3 regions of the Pantoea sp. Ep11b genome follow, and region 1 is predicted to be linked to each of the others. Evidence: predicted binding sites of a transcription regulator. Region 1 holds the regulator's gene; each other region holds the start of a gene.
The links. The regulator LexA, encoded in region 1, represses DNA repair genes until DNA is damaged. The targets are predictions, from matches to a motif close to TNCTGTATGTACATACAGNA.

Region 1 (6,997 bases):
AACACAAGGCGGGGCGATAGTGCATCGCCCCGCCCCGGACCGCCTGAATAACGCGCTTAGAAGTTGAAGCCCAGCTGTACCATTGCGCCCCAGGTGTTGTTCGCGCCCACCGATCCGGCCAGATCCAGATGGACGGCTTTGTTAAACGGCGAGAGACCAAAACCGGCGGTAGCGACATTCTCATCGTTGGACCGCATATCCGCACGATAACCGGCACGCAGCTGCAGCCAGTCGAGAACGCGGTACTCCGCACCCACAGCCGCATACTGGCTGCTGCCCTGGCTTTTAAAGCGTTTCGTCTCCGTCAGATCCACATCGCCCGTCACGGTAAACGGCCCCTTATCCCAGGCCAGGCCGGTAGTGACCAGCGGGCGAATCTGATAGGTGTCGCGATAACCGTTGACCTCGCGGGTCTGCAGATCGCGCGACACCAGGTTCTGACCGGTGACGCCCAGCGTCCAGTTCTCCGCAAAGGTCGTCGCCAGACCGGCATCGACGTTAAACCCGGTATCCGTGCTGCGATACTGGCTGTTGTTGATGTCGTTCTTGTCGTAGTTATAGATGCTGGCGGTGTAGTTATAGAGCCAGGTTTTCTGCACTTTCGGCGTAACGCCCACCGACACCGGCTGACCGGCGATGGTGAACTCATGCGCGACCGCCACACCATAATCGGTGACGAGGGCCGCTAAACCATTGGCGCTGGAGCGAAGGTTGTTCTGGTCGCCCTGACGCGGCAGTATCGTGCCGTTAGCCACGCCGCGCAGATAGTCGATATCACCCTGCTCGACATTAGCGCGAACGTGCGCCGTACCGTAGGCTTTGGTGATAAACGCGAAAGGCAGCGTCTCATTCGGCACCGTCACGGCGACGGCAACACCCGCCGAGCCATTGGCTTTATCACCGCGCAAATCGCTCAGCCTGTTGGCCACATCACCAGAGGCAGCACGCAGTTCAGGATAGCCACGGAAATAGTCTGCCGGCGTAAAGTTACCCAGCACTGAGCGGTAACGATCCACGGTCGCGGTAATATCATCGACCTTGTTAATCAGGTCATCTTTGTCAGTGACCTGAACACCGGCTGACGGAAAAATAATGCTGACGTTATCGTCGGTTTTAGCACGCGTCATCAATGCCGGGTTTGCCAGCACCGCAGATCCATACAGAGAAGAAGCGACGCCGGTGCCACCCATGGCGTCATTACGTGCATCGTACCAGGTCCCTGCCGCCATGGCGGAAGAAGAAAGGAAAAGCGCGGTCGCCGCAGCGGAGTACTTCAGCGCCGGACGTTGAGCGGATTTTTTCACCATTTGCCTGCCATCACCTGAAATTGTCATTAACACATTCAATGACTGAATAATTTGTTAGCCGTATTGTGAATGCTGGCTAACGCGTCGTTGCTGTGAATTCAAAGGAAACAGTGCCTTAATTCAAGTGATTGGACGTTTTCCAACCAAAAATTTGTTGTGATTGTTCAGACCGAGCCGGGGAATTACCAAAAATACCAGCCGTTGCTTAAGTCTTTCTGAACATTACTTCTTAACTCCGTGAGATGCAAAGCAAATTGCCCCTGAAATCCTCTGACGGTCGATTCGGAATGGATCTGATTTGTCCTCACTAAGGTTAAAAAAGCGGGCTGAAACGCTGAATATGCTGTTTTAACAGGCAATTAATGCTGTTTTTTTAAGCCAGAAGCCACTTCAGCACCCCGCCGCCAATTGTGATAAAATAACATCACTCATCCAGCGGAGAATTTTCATGACAACCATGACGTCGCAGCAAATTTTGACCCAGGCCGAAAAAATGTGCCTGCAACGCGGTGTGCGTCTGACGTCGCAGCGCGCTGAAGTGCTGCGCCTGATGGCCGAACAGCCTGGCTCTATCAGCGCCTACGATCTGCTGGACCAGTTGCGGGTCAGTGAACCTCAGGCCAAACCGCCCACGGTCTATCGGGCGCTCGATTTCCTGCTGGAGCAGGGCTTCATCCATCGGGTGGAGTCCAACAATAGCTATGTTATGTGCCACCATTTTGAAGCCCCGGCGCATACCTCGGTGATGCTGGTCTGCGATCGCTGTGCTGCCGTCTCGGAAAAACAGGCGCAGGGCGTGGAGACCATAATTGCGACGCTGGCGGGCGAAGCGCAGTTTGCTCTGCGCCATAGCGTGATCGAGGCGCATGGGTTATGTGAAAACTGTGCGGAAGTGGCGGCCTGTACGCATCATGATAGCTGCGAACATGATCATCAGGAGGAGGGAAAAAAACGGGGAAAACGGGGATAGGCTGTAACGCCTGAAAGCGGTTCCGGTGAAGGCTCACCGGAACAGGGGCTCGATTACCAGCGATGATCTTTGTTGTGGGTTTCCCAGTCTGTTACTTCGCGCTCTGCTTCATCTTTCGCATAGCCGTAACGCTCCTGAATTTTGCCCACCAGCTGGTCGCGTTTGCCTTCGATCACCTGCATATCGTCGTCGGTCAGCTTGCCCCATTTCTCTTTCATCTTGCCTTTGAACTGCTTCCAGTTGCCGCTCGCTTCGTCTTTATTCATGGCAGACCTCCAATCCTCGGGGTTTAATTATCTGGCTACTCGCCATAACTTCGATACAAATCGCTGCTTAACAGCGCCGTATAGAGTTAATTGTAGTCGCCATATTCAAGAATGAAGAATAATACAGAATAATCTGTACCCTTCTGCCAGCCTGGCTGAATCAGGCTTCAAACCAGCTGTTCTGACGCCAGTGCCTGCGCCAGATGAGCCAGAGCGTCAGGCCACGCAGCGCCAGAAAAACGGTTACCGCCAGCCACAGTCCATGATTACCCAGCAGCGGAACGCTCAGCAGCGTCAGGAAGTAGCCTGCGGCGGCCATTACCATGCTGTTACGCATCTCGCGACCGCGTGTGGCACCGATAAACATGCCATCCAGCAGGTAACACCAGACGCCCGCCAGCGGCATGATGACCTGCCAGACCAGGTAGCGATCGGCGGTCTGTTGCAGCGACGTCAGCGAGGTCAACAGCGTCACGATCTGCGGACCGGCGATCGCATAGACCAGCGAGAAGAACAGCGCGACGGCCACCGCCTGACGACAGGCGGAGTGCCAGACACGCAGCAGTTTACGGCCATCTTTAGCGCCATGCGCCTCTCCCGCAAATGCCTCTACCGCATAGGCGAAGCCATCGAGTGCGTAGGCGGTGAAGGTAATGAACATCAGTAAGACGGCGTTAACAGCGACCACATCGGGGCCGAGCCGTGCGCCCAGTACGGTCAGCGAGGCGAAACAGAGCTGCAGCATCAGGGATCGTAGCATGATATCCCGGTTGAGGCGCAGCAGCCGGGCACTGTCACCGCGCCAGCTCTGTTTCAGCAGGGCTGGCGTGATGCCGTGCAGTTTCAGCACCCGCCAGACCATGATGCTGCCAACGCCCAGCGTGATGTACTCAGCCAGCGCCGTGGCGGTGGCCGCCCCCGCGACACCCCAGTGCAGACCCATGACCAGCCAGAGATCGAGCACGATATTCACCAGATTTCCCACCACCAGCAGGATCACCGGCGCACGCGCATACTGTACGCCCAGCAGCCAGCCCAGGATCACCAGATTTGCCAGCGTGGCAGGTGCGCTGAGCCAGCGGATTTGGATAAACCGCGCAGCCTGCGCCAGGACCTCGGGACTGCCACCGATCAGCTGCGTTGCCAGCTGAATAATCGGATAGCGTAAGACGATAAACAGCACACCGGCCAGCAGCGCAATGATCAGCGGCTGGACCAGCGCCCGCGCCAGCGCCGTTTTGTCGCCCGCACCCAGCGCCTGCGCCGTGAGACCGGTGGTACTCATCCGCAAAAAAAGCAGCAGCATAAAGAGGAAACTGGTGACGGTGGTCCCGACCGCGACCCCGCCAAGATAGACAGGGCTGTCGAGATGACCAATAACTGCGGTATCGACCACGCCCAGCAGGGGCACGGTGATATTTGAAAGGATCATCGGCAGCGCAAGCCGCCAGAGATTTTTATCGGTTGCCGTGATAAAGCGCATTCGCCGTTCCGTGCTCAGTGTCGCTGCGCAGACAGGGCAGCGACAAAATTAGGGCAGACAGAATAGCATCAGAGCGGGCGAATGCACGCGGGCAGAAAAATCAGAGCCATTCGCCGTTGCGAACCACGCCCACGGCCAGACCTTCAATAGTCAGCGACTGCGCACGGGTATCAACCACGATCGGGTCAAATTCACTGTTTTCAGGCAGCAGATGCACGATAGCGCCCTGCTTTTTCCAGCGCTTCACCGTGACTTCATCATCGATGCGCGCCACGACGACCTGACCATTACGCACATCCTGGGTCTTATGCACCGCGAGCAGATCGCCATCCATAATCCCGATATCTTTCATCGACATTCCGCTGACGCGCAGCAGGAAGTCAGCCGACGGCTTAAACAGGCCCGGATCCACCTTGTAGTGGGTTTCGATATGTTCCTGCGCCATGATCGGTTCACCGGCAGCAACCCGGCCAATCAGCGGTAAGCCTTCTGAGGCTTCTTCTTCCATCAACAGACGGATGCCGCGCGAAGCACCGGACACGATCTCGATGACGCCTTTACGCGCCAGCGCTTTCAGATGCTCTTCTGCCGCATTCGGCGAACGGAATCCCAGCTGCGCGGCAATCTCGGCACGCGTAGGCGGCATGCCCGTTGAAGTAATATGGTCGCGAATCAGGTCATAGACCTGCTGCTGCCTGCTGGTTAATGCTTTCATCCCGCCCCCTGGTTGTTTATACAGTCGCTGTGAGTATATACAGGTATTGGTGAAATGGAAACCGATTGTCCCGCAAAACGCGGCTTCCGACGCGATATGGAACGCTTATCGCAAATGTGTCCAGAGCAGCGCGATCCAGACAAACAGAGCCAGTAGAATGCTGATCAGCACCGCGGCCGATCCCATATCTTTTGCCCGACCAGCCAGCGGATGATGCTCCTGACCGATGCGATCGACTACCGCTTCAATGGCACTGTTAAGGATTTCGACAATGACCACCAGCACCACGGACCCAATCATGAGGATACGTGAGACTACATCCACATCCAGCCAGCAGGCGATAATAATGGCAACCAGCGCGGCCAGCGCCTCCTGGCGAAATGCCGCTTCATGCTGCCAGGCGGCACGCAGCCCCTGCCATGAGTAACCTGCGGCTTTAACTATTCTGATAAGTCCGGTGGCGTTATTTGCCATGATGGGGGAACCCTTTCATCGTATTGACGTCAATGTCTGGGCTGCGTGCAATTCGCACCACCACAGATCTTCGCTGCACTTTCTGGTATGCTTGCGGCGCTTTGCTAACAAGAGGCTTCATGTTGTCTATGTCAGGTTGGCGTAAACTCTATTACAAACTGCTTAACTTACCACTGTCGTTTTTGGTAAAAAGTAAGGCCATTCCGGCCGATCCCGTGTCAGAACATGGTCTGGATCCGACCCGGCCTATTATGTATGTTTTGCCTTACGATTCGAAGGCCGACTTACTGACTTTGCGCGCCCAGTGTCTGCGGCATCATCTGCCCGATCCGCTCTCTCCGCTGGAGATTGACGGCGCGCTGCTGCCGCGTCACGTCTTTATTCACGATGGTCCGCGCGTTTTCCCCTATTTTGTGCCCAGCGTCGAATCCGTGAAAATCTTTCACGACTACCTCGATCTGCATCGAAACAATCCCACGCTGGATATTCAGATGCTGCCAGTCACCGTGATGTTTGGCCGCGCGCCGGGACGTGAAGTTCAGGGCGAGCCAACGCCCCATCTGCGGGTCCTGAACGGGGTACAGAAATTCTTTGCCGTCATCTGGCACGGACGCGACAGTTTTGTCCGCTTCTCGCCGACCGTTTCGCTGCGCCGTATGGCAACCGAACACGGAACGGACAAGTCGATCGCCCAGAAGCTGGCCCGCGTGGCCCGTATTCATTTTGCCCGTCAGCGGCTGGCCGCGATTGGCCCGCGTTTACCGGCGCGTCAGGATCTCTTTAATCGTCTGCTGCAATCCAAAGCGATTGAAAAAGCGGTAGAAGATGAAGCACGCAGCAAAAAGATCTCCCACGAGAAAGCGCAGCAGAATGCCATCGAGATGATGGAAGAGATTGCGGCCAACTTCTCCTATGAAGCAATTCGTGTCACTGACCGTGTCATGGGCTGGCTCTGGAGCCGTCTCTATCAGGGCATCAACGTCAACGGCGGCGAAAAAGTGCGTCAGCTGGCGCAGGATGGCCATGAGATCGTCTATGTGCCCTGTCATCGCAGCCACATGGATTATCTGCTGCTCTCCTATGTGCTCTACCATCAGGGTCTGGTGCCGCCGCATATCGCAGCCGGTATCAACCTCAACTTCTGGCCGGCTGGCCCGATTTTCCGTCGTCTGGGCGCGTTCTTTATCCGTCGTACCTTTAAGGGTAATAAGCTCTATGCCACGGTGTTCCGCGAATACCTCGGCGAGCTGTTTACCCGTGGCTATTCGGTTGAGTACTTTGTCGAAGGGGGCCGTTCACGCACCGGTCGCCTGCTGGACCCGAAAACCGGCACCCTGGCAATGACGCTACAGGCGATGCTGCGCGGCGGAAATCGCCCGATTACGCTGGTGCCGATCTACATCGGCTATGAGCATGTGATGGAAGTGGGGACTTACGCCAAAGAGCTGCGCGGCGCGGCGAAAGAGAAAGAGGGCTTCATGCAGATGGTACGGGGCTTACGCAAGCTGCGTAATCTCGGCCAGGGCTACGTTAACTTTGGCGAGCCGATGCCGCTGGTTAACTATCTCAACAAGCGCGTGCCGGAATGGCGCGACGACATCGATCCGATCGAGCCGCAGCGTCCGAGCTGGTTAACGCCGACCGTCAACGATATCGCTGCCAGCCTGATGGTGCGGATCAATGAAGCGGGCGCAGCCAATGCCATGAACCTCTGTGTCACCGCCCTGCTGGCGTCACGTCAGCGCTCACTAACGCGCGAACAGCTGATTGAGCAGCTGGCGT
Region 2 (6,997 bases), 1.0 Mb from region 1:
GCACGTCATTGCGTGGGCACGGGAACAGGGCTATCCGCGATTGTGGCTATGGTCCACTTTTTCGGGCTACTACGAACGGTCTGGCTGGCTGCCACAGGGTGAAGCCCTGGAGTATCCTGACAAACCGGTCATGCTCTATTGCCGCGACCTGTAAGCGAGGCCAGCCGCCAGGGAGGCAGCTGGCAGGCGTGATCAGGGAGCCGGATAGGTATAGCGACGATGGATCGCCTCAATACCTTCCAGGATCTCTGCATTTAAGGTCAGATTGAAGCTGTCGATATTCATCTGCAGCTGCTCAAGCGTGGTGGCACCCAGCAGCGTGCTGGCTACAAATGGCTGCTGACGCACATAGGCGAGTGCCATCTGCGACGGATCGATCTGATGCTGCTGAGCCAGAGCCACATATTCGGCAATCGCCTGCTGTGACTGCTCGCCGCTGTAGCGGGTGAAGCGGCTGAACAGCGTGTTACGCGCGCCTGCGGGCTGTGCGCCGTTGAGATATTTGCCGCTCAGCGTGCCAAAGGCCAGGCTGGAGTAGGCCAGCAGCTCAACCCCTTCATGCTGGCTGATCTCCGCCAGACCCACCTCAAAGCTGCGGTTCAGCAGGCTGTAGGGATTCTGAATGCTGACGATACGCGGCAGCTCATGTTTTTCCGCCAGCTGCAGGTAGCGCATTACGCCCCACGCGGTTTCATTCGACACGCCGATATAGCGGATCTTACCGGCGCGCACCTGTTCAGTCAGTGCTTCCAGCGTCTCCAGCAGCGTCACCTGTGCGGTGGTTTCGCTGTACTGATAGCCGAGCTTGCCAAAAAAGTTGGTCTGGCGCTGAGGCCAGTGCAGCTGGTAGAGATCAAGGTAGTCGGTGTTCAGGCGTTTCAGGCTGGCGTCGAGCGCGGCACGGATATTTTTACGATCCAGCGCCATATCGGGACGAATGGAGGCATCAGCGCCGCGCGTTGGTCCGGCGACTTTGCTGGCCAGAATGACTTTGTCGCGACAACCGCGCTGTTTAAGCCAGCTGCCAATATAGCGTTCAGTCAGACCCTGGGTTTCCGGGCGCGGTGGCACCGGATACATCTCGGCAGTATCAATCAGGTTGATGCCGGAACGGATAGCCAAATCCAGCTGAGCATGCGCGTCGGCTTCGCTATTCTGTTCGCCAAACGTCATAGTGCCCAGTCCCAGCTGACTCACTTCCAGCGTGCTGTGGGGAATACGATGATAGTGCATTGCCAGCGTCCTTTTCTTTATGGAACGGAATGTTGTGTCCTCAGGGACTATAGCGCGAGCAACGGCGGGGAAGGAAGGGGGAAAAGTCGGGGAAATCACCTGTCAGCGGGGAATCGTTGACAGGTGATCAAAACAGGTACTTAACGTTCAATGATCGTTGAGACCTCATCGCTGTTAATCTGCACGGCGTGGCCTGTCTGATCGGTGTATTCCACCAGGCCCGTCTCTTTATCGATGCTGGGCTTCCCCTCGGTCATGATCATCCGGCCATCTTTGGTCGCCATAACATAATCAGAACTGCATCCGCTTAAGCATGCTGCGGTCATTACTATCAGTGCTGCCCCTGCCAACCCTCTCATCACGCCTTATCCTCACAAATCGTCAATTGCAAAAAGTGTAGTAATAAATGGTTTTGCTGGCGGGGTTAATCGAAGGAATCTGAAAATAACCGGGCGAGCAGGCTCGCCCTTGACTTTCTCAGGCGTGCTTTTTCTTACTGCGCATCAGGTTAAGACACTCAACCGCCATTGAGAAGAACATGGCGAAATAAATGTAACCTTTTGGTACGTGCACCGCAAAACTCTCCAGAATCAGGGTAAAACCGACCAGAATCAGGAAAGAGAGCGCCAGCATTTTCACGGACGGATGGCGGTCGACAAACTCACCAATGGCTCGCGCGGCGAACATCATCATAAACACGGCAATCACGACCGCCGCCATCATGATGAACAGATGATCGGAAAGGCCGATGGCGGTGATGACGGAGTCGAGGCTGAAAATGATGTCGAGCATCATGATCTGCACAATCGCGCCCAGGAAGGAGTGCACGCGCGTATTATGTTCGCCTTCGCCACCTTCAATCGTTTCATGGATCTCCATGCTCGATTTCCACAGCAGGAACAGGCCCCCAAACAGCAGGATCAGATCGCGCGCGGAGAAGGGGTGATCCATCAGCGTGAACAGCGGGTTAGTCAGACGCGCGACCCACGCAATGGAAGCCAGCAGGCCCAGACGCATTAACATCGCGCCCATCAGACCGATGCGGCGTGCGCTGGCTTGCTGATGTTTCGGCAGTTTTGCGACCACCAGTGACAGGAAAATGATGTTATCGATACCCAGCACCACCTCAAGGATGGTCAGGGTACCCAGCGCCAGCCAGGCGTTGGGATCAGAAATCCACTCAAACATACCGACATTCAATCCTAAACGAAAAGTAAACGGCGATTATACGCATTCGGTTCGCCGATCTCCCGCAAAATTGCGGTCCTGTCAGTATTGAAGGCGATTCAGAGCAGAAAATGGCGCGCCAGCAGTGGCCCGGTGAAACTCTTTTTGAGGTAAAAGCCGCGCGGCAGGGTCATGATCGGCTGGCCCTGATCGCCAATACCTTCGGTCAGTGCCTTGCTGTTGGCGGCTTTAGGACGGATCTGCAGCCAGGCACCATGGCGTGCCGTGATCTGCTCGACGCGTCCCAGCACGATCATATCCATCAGCTCTTCCCAGTCCTGGCGCAGCATCTCATCTTCTTTCTCGTCCGGGCTCCATAACAGCGGCGCGCCGACACGGCGTTCACGCAATGGGATCGCCCGTTCGCCTTCCACCGGGATCCAGAGGACGCGGGCCAGCTTATGGCGGACATGGCTGGTCTGCCAGGTGACGCCGCTGTTGCCGGTCAGGGGCGCGACGCAGACAAAGGTAGTTTCCAGCGGTTTACCCTGCGCATCAATCGGGATGGTTTTCAGTTCAATGCCCAGATGCGCAAAATCCTGTTCCGCTTTGCTGCCAGCGCAGGCACCAAGGTGCCACTCCAGCAGCATTCCGACCCAGCCTTTATCACGTTTCAGATCGGCAGGCATCGGCAGGCCCGCGCGCGCCGCCAGTGTTTCCAGGGTGAATCCGGCTAACGCCTGGGCGCGTGCCAGCAGGCTGGCTTCGTCTTCGGGTGGTCCGGGCTGGTTACTCATGTTGCTCACTCGTGGTGGTTAAAAAATGTACAGAGGCGGACAGATAAAACCGTTGACGAAAATAAACCGTCTCCGGGAGCGATAATAACATGATTGATCGCGCTTTTTTTACTGCAGAGCCTTTGGGTCATCCACAGGAAGCCCGGGTTATCCCAGCTTACCCGCAAGAATGAACAGGATCTCCAGTCCGGTTATCCACAGAAAAATGGGATAACCCCCCATTGTGTGCGGTACTGGTTCCATTTACAGCCTTGACTTTTCGCGATCTGAGCATAATTTCACCGCTCTGACCTGACTCTGAGCGATTATCTGTGGATAAAAAAGGCAGCGGCTAAATTTTAACCATTTGTCAGCCGTCGCAAAACTATTCGCTGTCTGTAAAAAGCATCCGCATAACCGTTCTGAATTTAATGGCAATATAATCAGTAAGATAATAAGTTTTCTGATTCCGCCTATCCGTTACCCGCCTGGGGGGTTATTCAGTTAACTCCCGCGTTCTGCACAAAGCTATCCACAGAAATAGTGAATAAGATCGATCTTTTTTGCGGTTGTTGTTTATAACTTCGCGATTTTCTGTGAGTTATCCCGATAAATAGGACTTAACCCCTCATGAATCCAGTGGTTTACCGCCTGTAAGGAGTGTGAAACAATCAGCGCATTCAAATTTTGCTTTGAGGTAGTCCGGTGATCGATGATGATGGCTACCGCCCGAATGTTGGTATCGTAATCTGTAACCGGCAGGGACAAGTGTTATGGGCCAGGCGCTTTGGACAGCACTCCTGGCAATTTCCTCAGGGAGGCATCAATCCCGGTGAAACCGCAGAGCAGGCGATGTATCGCGAACTGTTCGAAGAGGTCGGATTACACCGGAAAGATGTGCGAATACTTGCTTCTACCCGTAACTGGTTGCGTTACAAGTTGCCAAAACGTTTGGTGCGTTGGGACACAAAGCCGGTATGTATCGGCCAGAAACAGAAGTGGTTTCTCTTGCAGTTAATGTGTAATGACGCGGATATCAATGTGCAGCACAGCAGCACGCCGGAGTTTGACGGCTGGCGCTGGGTCAGCTTCTGGTATCCGGTACGTCAGGTTGTCTCCTTCAAGCGCGATGTCTACCGTCGGGTGATGAAGGAATTCGCTGGCGTGGTGATGACTATGCAGGAGAGTGCGGGGCAGCGAAATAATCCTGCCCATCGACGTAAGAGAGGATAGGCCACGCCCTTTATGCTCACTCAGTTGCGCGAAATTGTAGAAAAAGTGGCGAGTGCGCCGCGTCTCAATGAAGCACTCGACATTCTGGTCAATGAGATCTGTCTGGCGATGGAAACGGAAGTCTGTTCCGTTTACCTCGCCGACCACGATCGTCGCTGCTATTACCTGATGGCGACGCGCGGACTTAAAAAGCCGCGTGGCCGCACGGTGACGCTGGCGTTTGATGAAGGGATTGTCGGTTTAGTGGGCCGTCTGGCCGAACCGATCAACCTCGCGGATGCGCAGAGCCACCCCAGTTTCAAATATATTCCCTCAGTGAAAGAGGAGCGCTATCGCTCCTTCCTCGGCGTCCCCATTATCAGTCGTCGCCAGCTGCTCGGCGTGCTGGTAGTGCAGCAGCGCGAACACCGTCAGTTTGATGAAAGCGAAGAGTCGTTTCTGGTCACGCTGGCCACGCAGATGGCGACGCTGCTGTCGCAGTCTCAGATGGGGCAACTGTTTGGTCAGTTCCGGCAGACGCGGGTGCGTGCTATTGCGGCAGCACCGGGTGTCGCCGTGGCGCCGGGCTGGGTCGATGAGACACAGCCACTGCTCGATCAGGTTTCCGCCGCCTCCACGCTGGATGTTCAGCGTGAGCGCGAACGTCTGTCGCTCGCCATGAGCGAAGCGGCCAATGAATTTCGTCGCTTCAGCAAACGTTTCAGCGCCAGCGCCCAGAAAGAGAGCGCGGCTATCTTCGATCTCTACTCTCACCTGTTGACCGATGCCCGGCTGAAGAAGGATCTCTTCGCGGAGATCGAGCGCGGATCCGTCGCCGAATGGGCCGTAAAGCAGGTCATCGAGAAATTTGCTAAGCAGTTCGCCAGCCTGAGTGACAGCTATCTGCGCGAACGCGCAGGCGATCTGCGGGTGCTGGGTCAGCGGCTGCTGTTTCACCTCGATGATACGCTGGTCGGGACCAACGCCTGGCCGGAGCGTTTTGTGCTGGTGGCCGATGAGCTGACCGCCACCACCTTAGCGGAGCTGCCGCAGGAGCGGCTGGCGGGCGTGGTGGTGCGTGATGGCGCGGCCAACTCGCACGCCGCTATCCTGACGCGTGCCATGGGCATTCCGACGGTGATGGGGGCAGATATTCAGCCTCATCAGCTCAATAAACGCCTGCTGATCGTCGATGGCTACCGTGGTGAGCTGTTGATCGATCCCGAGCCGGTGCTGGTGCAGGAGTATCAGCGGCTGATCAGCGAAGAGAATGCGCTGAGCAGGATGGCGGAAGGGGTCGTCGACCAGCCGGGTGAGCTGAAAAGTGGCGAGCGCGTGCAGGTGATGCTGAACGCTGGCTTAAGCCCGGAGCATGAGCAGGCGCTGGGCAGCTGGGTGGATGGCATCGGCCTCTACCGCACCGAAATCCCCTTTATGCTGCAGAACGGCTTCCCGTCGGAAGAGGAGCAGGTGGCACAGTATCAGGGCATGTTGCAGCTGTTTCACGATAAGCCGGTGACGCTGCGAACGCTCGATGTCGGGGCTGATAAGCAGCTGCCTTATATGCCGATCAGTGAAGAGAATCCCTGCCTGGGCTGGCGCGGCATTCGCCTGACGCTCGATCAGCCGGAGATTTTCCTGGTGCAGGTGCGCGCGATGCTGCGAGCCAACGCCGCCTCCGGCAATCTCAGTATTCTGCTGCCCATGATCAGTCATATCGATGAGATCGATGATGCAAAACAGCTGATCGATCGCGCCGGACGTGAAGTGGAAGAGATGTTGGGTTACGCCATTCCTGCGCCACGTATCGGCATCATGATCGAAGTGCCGTCGATGCTGTTTATGATCCCGCACCTGGCATCGCGGGTCGATTTTGTTTCAGTCGGGACCAACGACCTGACACAGTATCTGCTGGCGGTGGACCGCAATAACACCCGCGTTGCCAATCTCTATGATTCGCTGCATCCGGCGATGCTGCGCGCGCTGAATGCGATCGCCCAGGAAGCCCGTCTGGCTAATCTCGAATTATGCCTGTGTGGTGAAATGGCAGGCGATCCGATGTGCGTCGCCCTGCTGGTGGGTCTGGGTTATCACCACCTCAGCATGAACGGCAAAAACGTGCCACGCGTGAAATATCTGCTGCGTCATCTGGATTATGAAGAGGCGCAGGCGCTGAGCGAGCAGGGGATGCATGCTCACACCGCCACCGAAGTCCGCCATCTGGTTTCAGCCTTTATGGAGCGGCGCGGTCTGGGTGGGTTGATTCGCGGCGGTCGCTGACCGCCTGGCTCGTCAGGCGATGTTCTGCCATTCCGGCTCCAGTCAGTGCTTACCATCCTCACGTACTCTCTGTACGCTCCGGTGGTTCCGCGCTGTCCCTGTACGGAGTGGCTGCAACGGGTGCCTCCGACGGGGCAGGCTAAACGGGTTATCCGCGTTTACATTTGCGCGGCATTTCACAAAACCGGCTGTGCTATGATGCGCAGCCTTAATTTATGTGCCTGACAACACCCCTTTTCAGGGCTGAAAAATAGACGGTGAATGATGAATAACGGCTATATTGCATTTCCGCAGTTCGATCCGGTGATCTTTTCGATCGGACCGGTTTC
Region 3 (6,997 bases), 1.4 Mb from region 1:
GCACCGCAATAAAGGTGTAGTCGTTGTCGCCGCTCTCCTGGCGCAGTTCCGCGATCGCCGTCTGCGCCAGCTTGCCCGCCAGGGTGGAATCCTGACCGCCGCTGATCCCCAGCACCAGCGTCTTCAGCCCGCTGTGACGTTTCAGATAGGCTTTAAGGAAATCGACGCTGACACGCACTTCCTGGCTGGCGTCGATCGTGGGCTTCACACCCAGTGCTTCAATAATTTCCTGCTGCAGTGACATGAACTTCTCCTCAGGTCAGTGGCCTGTCGGCTCGATGCGAACGTGTTATTAAAGCTAACGTGCCTTGGCGAAAACAACAAGCCAAAGCGGCAACGGATTTTGGCTAATCGTTGCGAAATCAGTGAGTTTTCAGCGGCTGTGACGGTTTTTTTGCCAGCACGCTGAACATCAGGATCGCCATCATAAAGCAGCCAAAAATGGTGGCGCACATGCTCATGACCGAGGTACCGCCGATGCCGGTGATCGGCACGGTGATCGCCCCCAGCGTGAACATCGTTACGCCGATCACGGCGGACGCGCTGCCCGCCCGATGCCCCTGACTCTGCATCGCCAGGGAGGAAGCGGTGGTGGCGATCACCCCGTTGCTGGCGATGGAAAAGAAGAGCGCCACCAGCAGCAGGGGCAGCGGCGCCTGATACAGCGCGGCCAGCAGCAGCAGGCCGGAGGCCACAAAGGCCAGCGTGAGTCCGCCTTTCAGCACCCGATATTCGCCCCAGAGCGGGCAGAGGCGGGCACTGGTCTGGGAGGCAATGATCAGGCCCAGGCCGTTTGCCGCAAAGCAGAAGCTGAATGCCTGCGGCGAGAGGCCATAGAGCTGTTGCAGCACAAAGGGCGAGGCGCCGATATAGGCGAACATGCCGGACATCATAAAGCCCTGGGTCAGGCAGAAGCCCATAAAGGGGCGGTGGGTCACCACCTGACCGAGTGCCGCGTAGGCGGACAGGATCGACCCCTGACTGCGTCGCGCCTCAGGCAGCGTTTCATGCAGTTTCCAGCGCGCCAGCAGGATCAACAGGATGGCAATGCCGCCCAGCACCATAAAGATGCCTCGCCAGTCCAGGATCGTCATCAGCGCGCCGCCGAGCACCGGCGCACCGATCGGGGCCAGGCCATTGACCAGCATCAGCAACGCGAAGAAGCGCGTCAGTTCGTGGCCGCTGTACATATCGCGGGCAATCGCCCTTGAGAGCACCGCGCCGCCTGCGCCCGCTAATCCCTGAAACAGGCGCGCCAGCAGCAGCTGGTGGATATCCTGCGCCAGCGCACAGCCCAGCGAGGCGATAAACAGCAGGCTCAGTGACAGTGTCAGCGGACGCAGACGGCCCGCCTTATCGCTCATCGGGCCAAACAGTAACTGGCCGAATCCCAGCCCCAGCAGACCGGCGGTCAGGCTCAGCTGCGCGGTCGCGGTTTCGGTGTGGAGATCCTGCGCCAGCTGCGGCAGTGCTGGCAGATAGAGGTCGATACAGAGCGGGCCCAGTGCGGCCAGCAGACCAAGTGTGATGGCATAGGTCAGACGGTTTGCGTGTACAGGAGTCATTTATCCTCAGCGTTGTCAGCGATGGCGTGAACAGAAATCGGGCAGGCCAGCAAAGCGGAGGCAGGTTGCAGCCTGCTAAAAGAGAGGCGTGCAGCCGCGCATAAAGGGTCGCTGGCGGCTGCCCCGATGGCCGGGAAGTATACGTGCGCGCTGACAGTAACACAGCCTTCTTTACGGAATCCTGACAGTCAGTGTGCCACGAATTGTTCTTCATAAACTTGATATATCAGCATTTCTGTTCCAGGCTTGTTTCCACATGGACAATCAATGAGGAACAACAAGATGAATAAAGTGATGGGATGTATCGCTGCGGCGCTGACACTGGCTGCACTGTCTGGTTGTACGACTTACGATCGTGCGGAAAGCTACGTGACTAAGCCAGTGGTAAAGGATGTTAAAAAGGGCATGACCCGCGATCAGGTTCGTCAGATCGCCGGTGCGCCATCGACTGAAATCACCATGGTTCACGCGCGTGGCACCTGCCAGACCTACGTTCTGGGCCAGCGTGACGGTAAAGCGCAGACTTACTTCGTCAGCTACAACGATACCGGCCGTGTGATGAACTACGGTTTCCAGAGCTGTGCGGAGTATGACACTGACCCGCAGGCTCAGCAGTAAGCGTCTCACTGAATAGCAAACGGCCCGTCATGATGACGGGCCGTTTTTCGTTGGGGACGCGTTACAATCCGGCCGGACGCGGCACCTCAACATAGTCACCATCGATCTGCCGCTGATAGTAGTGGCCTGCCTGCACGTAAAAGCGTTTGCCATTAAAATCGAGTACCCGCATCTCATTGCTGACCCGCGACTCCTCCGGCGGCTCGACCACCACATATTCATCGCCGTGACGCTGATAATAGCTGCCATTCAGCAGGTAGTAGGTGAGCCCGCCGATCAGCACCGCCGTGGCGGCGTCGGGTAAGAAGCGCAGCGGTCCACCCCAGTGGGGGCCGGGACCGCCCCAGTGCGGGCCGGGTCCGCCATGCCGTCCCCAGCCGCCGGGCGGGCCCCAGTCACCAGGGTGAGCCAGCGCCAGCGCAGGCGTAAGCAGCGTCAGCGTCAGAAACGAGGCGATAACTTTTTTCATCGGGCGTTCTCCTCATAAAACTGGAGGCAGAATTCGCTTTTTCACGGGCAAAGACAAGCAATAAAGCGGCAAATTTTCGCCTCTTTACCACGCTTAACGCTTTCTTAACGGCGTCGCCATTAACGGGGAAGATTATGGAGAAGAGAAGAGAACCTGGCGCGGGCGCGCCAGGTGTAAAGCCATCAGCGGTGCGCCAGTTCCGCGTTGTCGTCGCTTTCCAGTACGCGCTTGTCGGTCAGACCCAGCCAGCGGCTGGTCAGGGAGCCGGCGGTCATGGAGCCATTGACGTTCAGCGCCGTGCGGCCCATATCGATCAGCGGCTCGATGGAGATCAGCAGTGCCACCAGCGTCACCGGCAGGCCCATTGCAGGCAGTACAATCAGGGCCGCAAAGGTGGCGCCGCCGCCGACACCCGCTACGCCCGCTGAACTCAGCGTGACCATGCCGACCAGGGTGGCAATCCACAGCGGGTCAAACGGGTTGATGCCCACCGTCGGCGCGACCATCACCGCCAGCATGGTCGGATAGAGACCGGCACAGCCGTTCTGACCGATAGTGGCACCGAATGAGGCCGAGAAGCTGGCAATCGATTCAGGCACGCCGAGACGACGGGTCTGGGTTTCAACACTCAGCGGAATCGTGGCCGCACTGGAGCGACTGGTAAAGGCGAAGGTGATCACCGGCCATACTTTGCGGAAGAAGCGCAGCGGGTTGATACCGTTGACCGACAGCAGCAGCGCATGGACACCAAACATGATGGCCAGGCCAAGGTAAGAGGCAAGCACAAAGCTGCCCAGCTTGATAATGTCCTGGAGGTTAGAACCGGCGACCACTTTGGTCATCAGCGCCAGCACGCCGTAAGGGGTCAGCTTCATCACTAAACGGACCAGCTTCATAACCCACGACTGCAGGGTGTCGATAGCCACCAGCACACGCTGGCCTTTAACCTCATCATCTTTGAGCAACTGCAGAGCAGCCACACCCAGGAAGGCAGCAAAAATAACGACGCTGATGATCGAGGTTGGATTCGCGCCGGTCAGATCCGCGAACGGATTTTTCGGGATAAAGGAGAGCACCAGCTGTGGCACCGTCAGATCGGCGACTTTACCCACGTAGTTACTCTGGATCGCACTGAGACGCGCCGTTTCCTGCGCACCCTGAACCAGACCTTCCGCGCTCAGCCCAAACAGGCCGGTGACGAAGACGCCCACCAGCGCCGAGATGGCAGTGGTAAACAGCAGAACGCCGATCGTCAGTACGCTGATTTTTCCCAGCGACGAAGCGTTATGCAGACGGGCGACCGCACTGAGGATAGAGACGAACACCAGTGGCATCACGACCATCTGCAGTAGCTGAACATAGCCATTTCCGACGATGTTGAACCAGCTGATTGACGCTTTTACCACTGCGCTGTTTTCGCCGTAGATCAGCTGTAACACCAGGCCGAACAGCACGCCGATCACCAGACCGGTCAGCACCTTTTTCGACAGGCTCCAGTTCTGACGGCTGAAGCGGGAGAGCAATACCAGCAGCACCACGAAGGCCACGATATTAAGCGTAAGAGGAAGGTCCATACTGAAACTCCAGAGTAATGCGGCCTTCCGGGTCAGGAAGGCCGCATAATGTTAATCACGAATTAAGACAGCAGGAATGGTAACAGCAGGCGAAGAGGGTGCCTTATATCCAAATGGTATGGTTTATAACTGAATGGTGTTTTACGCTGATTTATTGCGCATGATGCGCGGAGATTAACCGACCGACGCCATTCTGCAGCGTATCAAACAGCTGGGTCGGCCAGCCGTTTGCACCAAAAGATGGCATCCCCACCGGAAACCAGAGTGCATAGCCCACCAGTCCCAGGCACAGCGCCCGCTCCAGCTGATTTCCTTTCTGACTGCGCAGAATCGGCAGGCGGAAGCGCCAGCGGCAGGGCCACAGCAGCGGCACCCCGGCGGGCGTCAGCATGTCGGCCACGATATGGCTGAGATAGCCCAGCGTCAGCCCCTGCAGCACGTCCGGCGGTATCGGCGACGACTGGGGCAGGTTTATCTGAAAAAGCCACAATCCGGCGGCTACCGCCAGCAGACTATGGGTAAAGCCCCGGTGCCCGAACGCCCGCGCAATCGGATGCGAGAGCCAGCGCAGTCGCTGTCCCAGCAGAGATTTAGGGTGGTCGATGTCAGGCAGCAGACAGGTCAGCAGCGCTGAGGGAACAAGATGCCACCAGTCGGCCTGCGCCAGAACGGGTGTCAGCTCAGCACGCTTTGCGAAAATAGCGCTGGCAATGGCAAAAATGATGTGGCCTTCGCCCGTCATGATAGAACCTGGTTGCAAAGAAAACTGTCGATGCATCCAGTATAGGGATTTGTCCAGTAAATGAGAACATGTGACGCTGTAACGAAGCATGAATATTTTTAACATCGCGGACAGTGATGAAACACTGCCCGCGCAAATGATTAACGCGCCAGCCAGCCGCCATCGACCGCCAGGGTATAGCCGTTAACGTAATCCGAGGCGGAGGAGGCCAGAAACACCACCGGGCCCATCATATCTTCAGGCACGCCCCAGCGGCCCGCCGGAATGCGCCCCAGAATCTCTTCACTGCGCGCCGCATCGTTACGCAGCTGTTCAGTGTTGTCGGTCGCCATGTAACCCGGTGCGATGGCGTTGACATTGATGCCATGCTTCGCCCATTCGTTTGCCATCAGGCGGGTCAGCCCCATCACCGCGCTTTTCGAGGCGGTATAGGAGGGCACGCGGATGCCGCCCTGAAACGACAGCATTGATGCGATATTGATAATCTTGCCGCCGCCCCCCTGCGCGATAAAGCGGCGTGCGGCCTGCTGTGCCAGAAAAAACACGGACTTGCTGTTGATGTTCATCACATCATCCCAGTCCTGTACGCTGAAATTAAGCGCATCTTCGCGGCGGATAATGCCAGCATTGTTCACCAGAATGTCGATCCGGCCTGCGGCGGCGACAGCCTGTTCCACGACCTGCGTGGCCACCTCGCTGCGCACCAGGTCGGCCGTCACCGGCCAGAAACGGCGGCCCAGCGCTTCAACCTGACGCTGCGTTTCATCCGCCGCCGCGCGGTTGACGCCCACAATGTCGCAGCCAGCCTGCGCCAGCCCCCGCGCCATGCCCTGGCCCAGGCCGGTGTTACAGCCGGTCACGATGGCCACTTTACCTGCTAAATCAAAGCTGTTTAGTACCATAGATGATTCTCCTCTGCTCAGCGCAGTGCGCTGATGTTGACGGGGTCCATGTCCTCAAAGACCTGATTCTCGCCCACCATGCCCCAGATGAAGGCGTAACACTGCGTGCCAACTCCGGCATGGATGGACCAGCTGGGTGAGATCACCGCCTGTTCGTTATGCACCAGCAGATGACGGGTCTGCTGCGGCTCTCCCATCATGTGGAAAACCGCGCTCTCCTCAGGCAGATCGAAATAGAAATAGACTTCCATACGGCGTTCATGGGTGTGACAGGGCATGGTGTTCCACAGGCTGCCCTCCTCCAGTCTGGTAAGACCCATAGTGAGCTGGCAGGTGGGCAGGACATCCGGCACGATAAACCTGTGGATGGTACGACGATTAGCGGTCGCGGCAGCGCCCAGTGTGGTGCTGGCCGCCTCAGACAACGTGATCTTTCTGTCCGGGTAAGTGCAGTGCGCGGGCGCGCTGTTGTAATAAAAGCGGGCGGGTCGGGCCGGATCCAGGCTGCGGAACTGCAGAGTGCGCGCGCCTTTGCCGATATAGAGTGCCTCTTCGTGCCCGATCTCCCATATTTTACCGTCAACCTCTGCCTGACCCGGCCCGCCGATATTAATCACGCCCAGCTCGCGGCGTTCGAGGAAATAGCTGACGCCCAGCTGTTTTCCCATCTCATCCCCTATCGTGACCGGCCTGTTCACCGGCATTACGCCACCAATGATGATGCGGTCGATATGGCTGTAGGTCAGGGTGTAATCATCCGCGCTAAATATTTTCTCAATCAGGAACGCACGCCGCAGCGCCCCGGTGTCGAGCTGTCTGGCGTGATCGCTGTGAATGCTTTGTCGAATCTCCATCTCAGGCCTCTCTGCAGGTCAGGGTGTCGATGCCCCGAAGGGGGAACAGGTGCATCTTAGGAAGAGTGAGAAGGTAATTCAATAAAAATGAAACGATGTTTTATTTTTTGAGGCGTGGATCATGAAGCGAGGAGAGCAGGCAAAAAAAAGCCCGCACAGGCGGGCAGATGATTATCCCTGCAGATGGTGCAGGGTCAGTTCGCTGAGGCTCGCCAGCCGCACATCGGCCAGCGCCCAGCGGGGATCGTCGCGATGTTCCGCGGCGGGCACCAC

Region 2: a site for LexA is predicted at 3,429-3,448, ahead of mutH (DNA mismatch repair endonuclease MutH). Genes of this name have one in related genera too.
Region 3: a site for LexA is predicted at 4,991-5,010, ahead of AB1748_RS09970 (metal-dependent hydrolase). Genes of this name have one in related genera too.

The regions. Positions count from the first base shown of each region.
Region 1 covers NZ_CP160631.1:707,315-714,311, reverse strand. The annotation lists gene AB1748_RS03295 (conjugal transfer protein TraF) at 57-1,307, opposite strand; gene zur (zinc uptake transcriptional repressor Zur) at 1,756-2,277, shown strand; gene AB1748_RS03285 (CsbD family protein) at 2,331-2,543, opposite strand; gene dinF (MATE family efflux transporter DinF) at 2,704-4,026, opposite strand; gene lexA (transcriptional repressor LexA) at 4,127-4,741, opposite strand; gene AB1748_RS03270 (diacylglycerol kinase) at 4,847-5,215, opposite strand; gene plsB (glycerol-3-phosphate 1-O-acyltransferase PlsB) at 5,344-6,997, shown strand, end outside.
Region 2 covers NZ_CP160631.1:3,563,983-3,570,979, reverse strand. The annotation lists gene AB1748_RS16750 (GNAT family N-acetyltransferase) at 1-154, shown strand, start outside; gene AB1748_RS16745 (NADP(H)-dependent aldo-keto reductase) at 193-1,233, opposite strand; gene AB1748_RS16740 (YgdI/YgdR family lipoprotein) at 1,374-1,592, opposite strand; gene AB1748_RS16735 (TerC family protein) at 1,711-2,421, opposite strand; gene mutH (DNA mismatch repair endonuclease MutH) at 2,520-3,197, opposite strand; gene rppH (RNA pyrophosphohydrolase) at 3,882-4,409, shown strand; gene ptsP (phosphoenolpyruvate--protein phosphotransferase) at 4,422-6,668, shown strand; gene lgt (prolipoprotein diacylglyceryl transferase) at 6,933-6,997, shown strand, end outside.
Region 3 covers NZ_CP160631.1:2,096,123-2,103,119, forward strand. The annotation lists gene nadE (ammonia-dependent NAD(+) synthetase) at 1-244, opposite strand, end outside; gene AB1748_RS09950 (multidrug effflux MFS transporter) at 363-1,565, opposite strand; gene osmE (osmotically-inducible lipoprotein OsmE) at 1,848-2,183, shown strand; gene AB1748_RS09960 (DUF6515 family protein) at 2,245-2,652, opposite strand; gene AB1748_RS09965 (L-cystine transporter) at 2,835-4,226, opposite strand; gene AB1748_RS09970 (metal-dependent hydrolase) at 4,378-4,968, opposite strand; gene kduD (2-dehydro-3-deoxy-D-gluconate 5-dehydrogenase KduD) at 5,109-5,870, opposite strand; gene kduI (5-dehydro-4-deoxy-D-glucuronate isomerase) at 5,888-6,724, opposite strand; gene hxpB (hexitol phosphatase HxpB) at 6,896-6,997, opposite strand, start outside.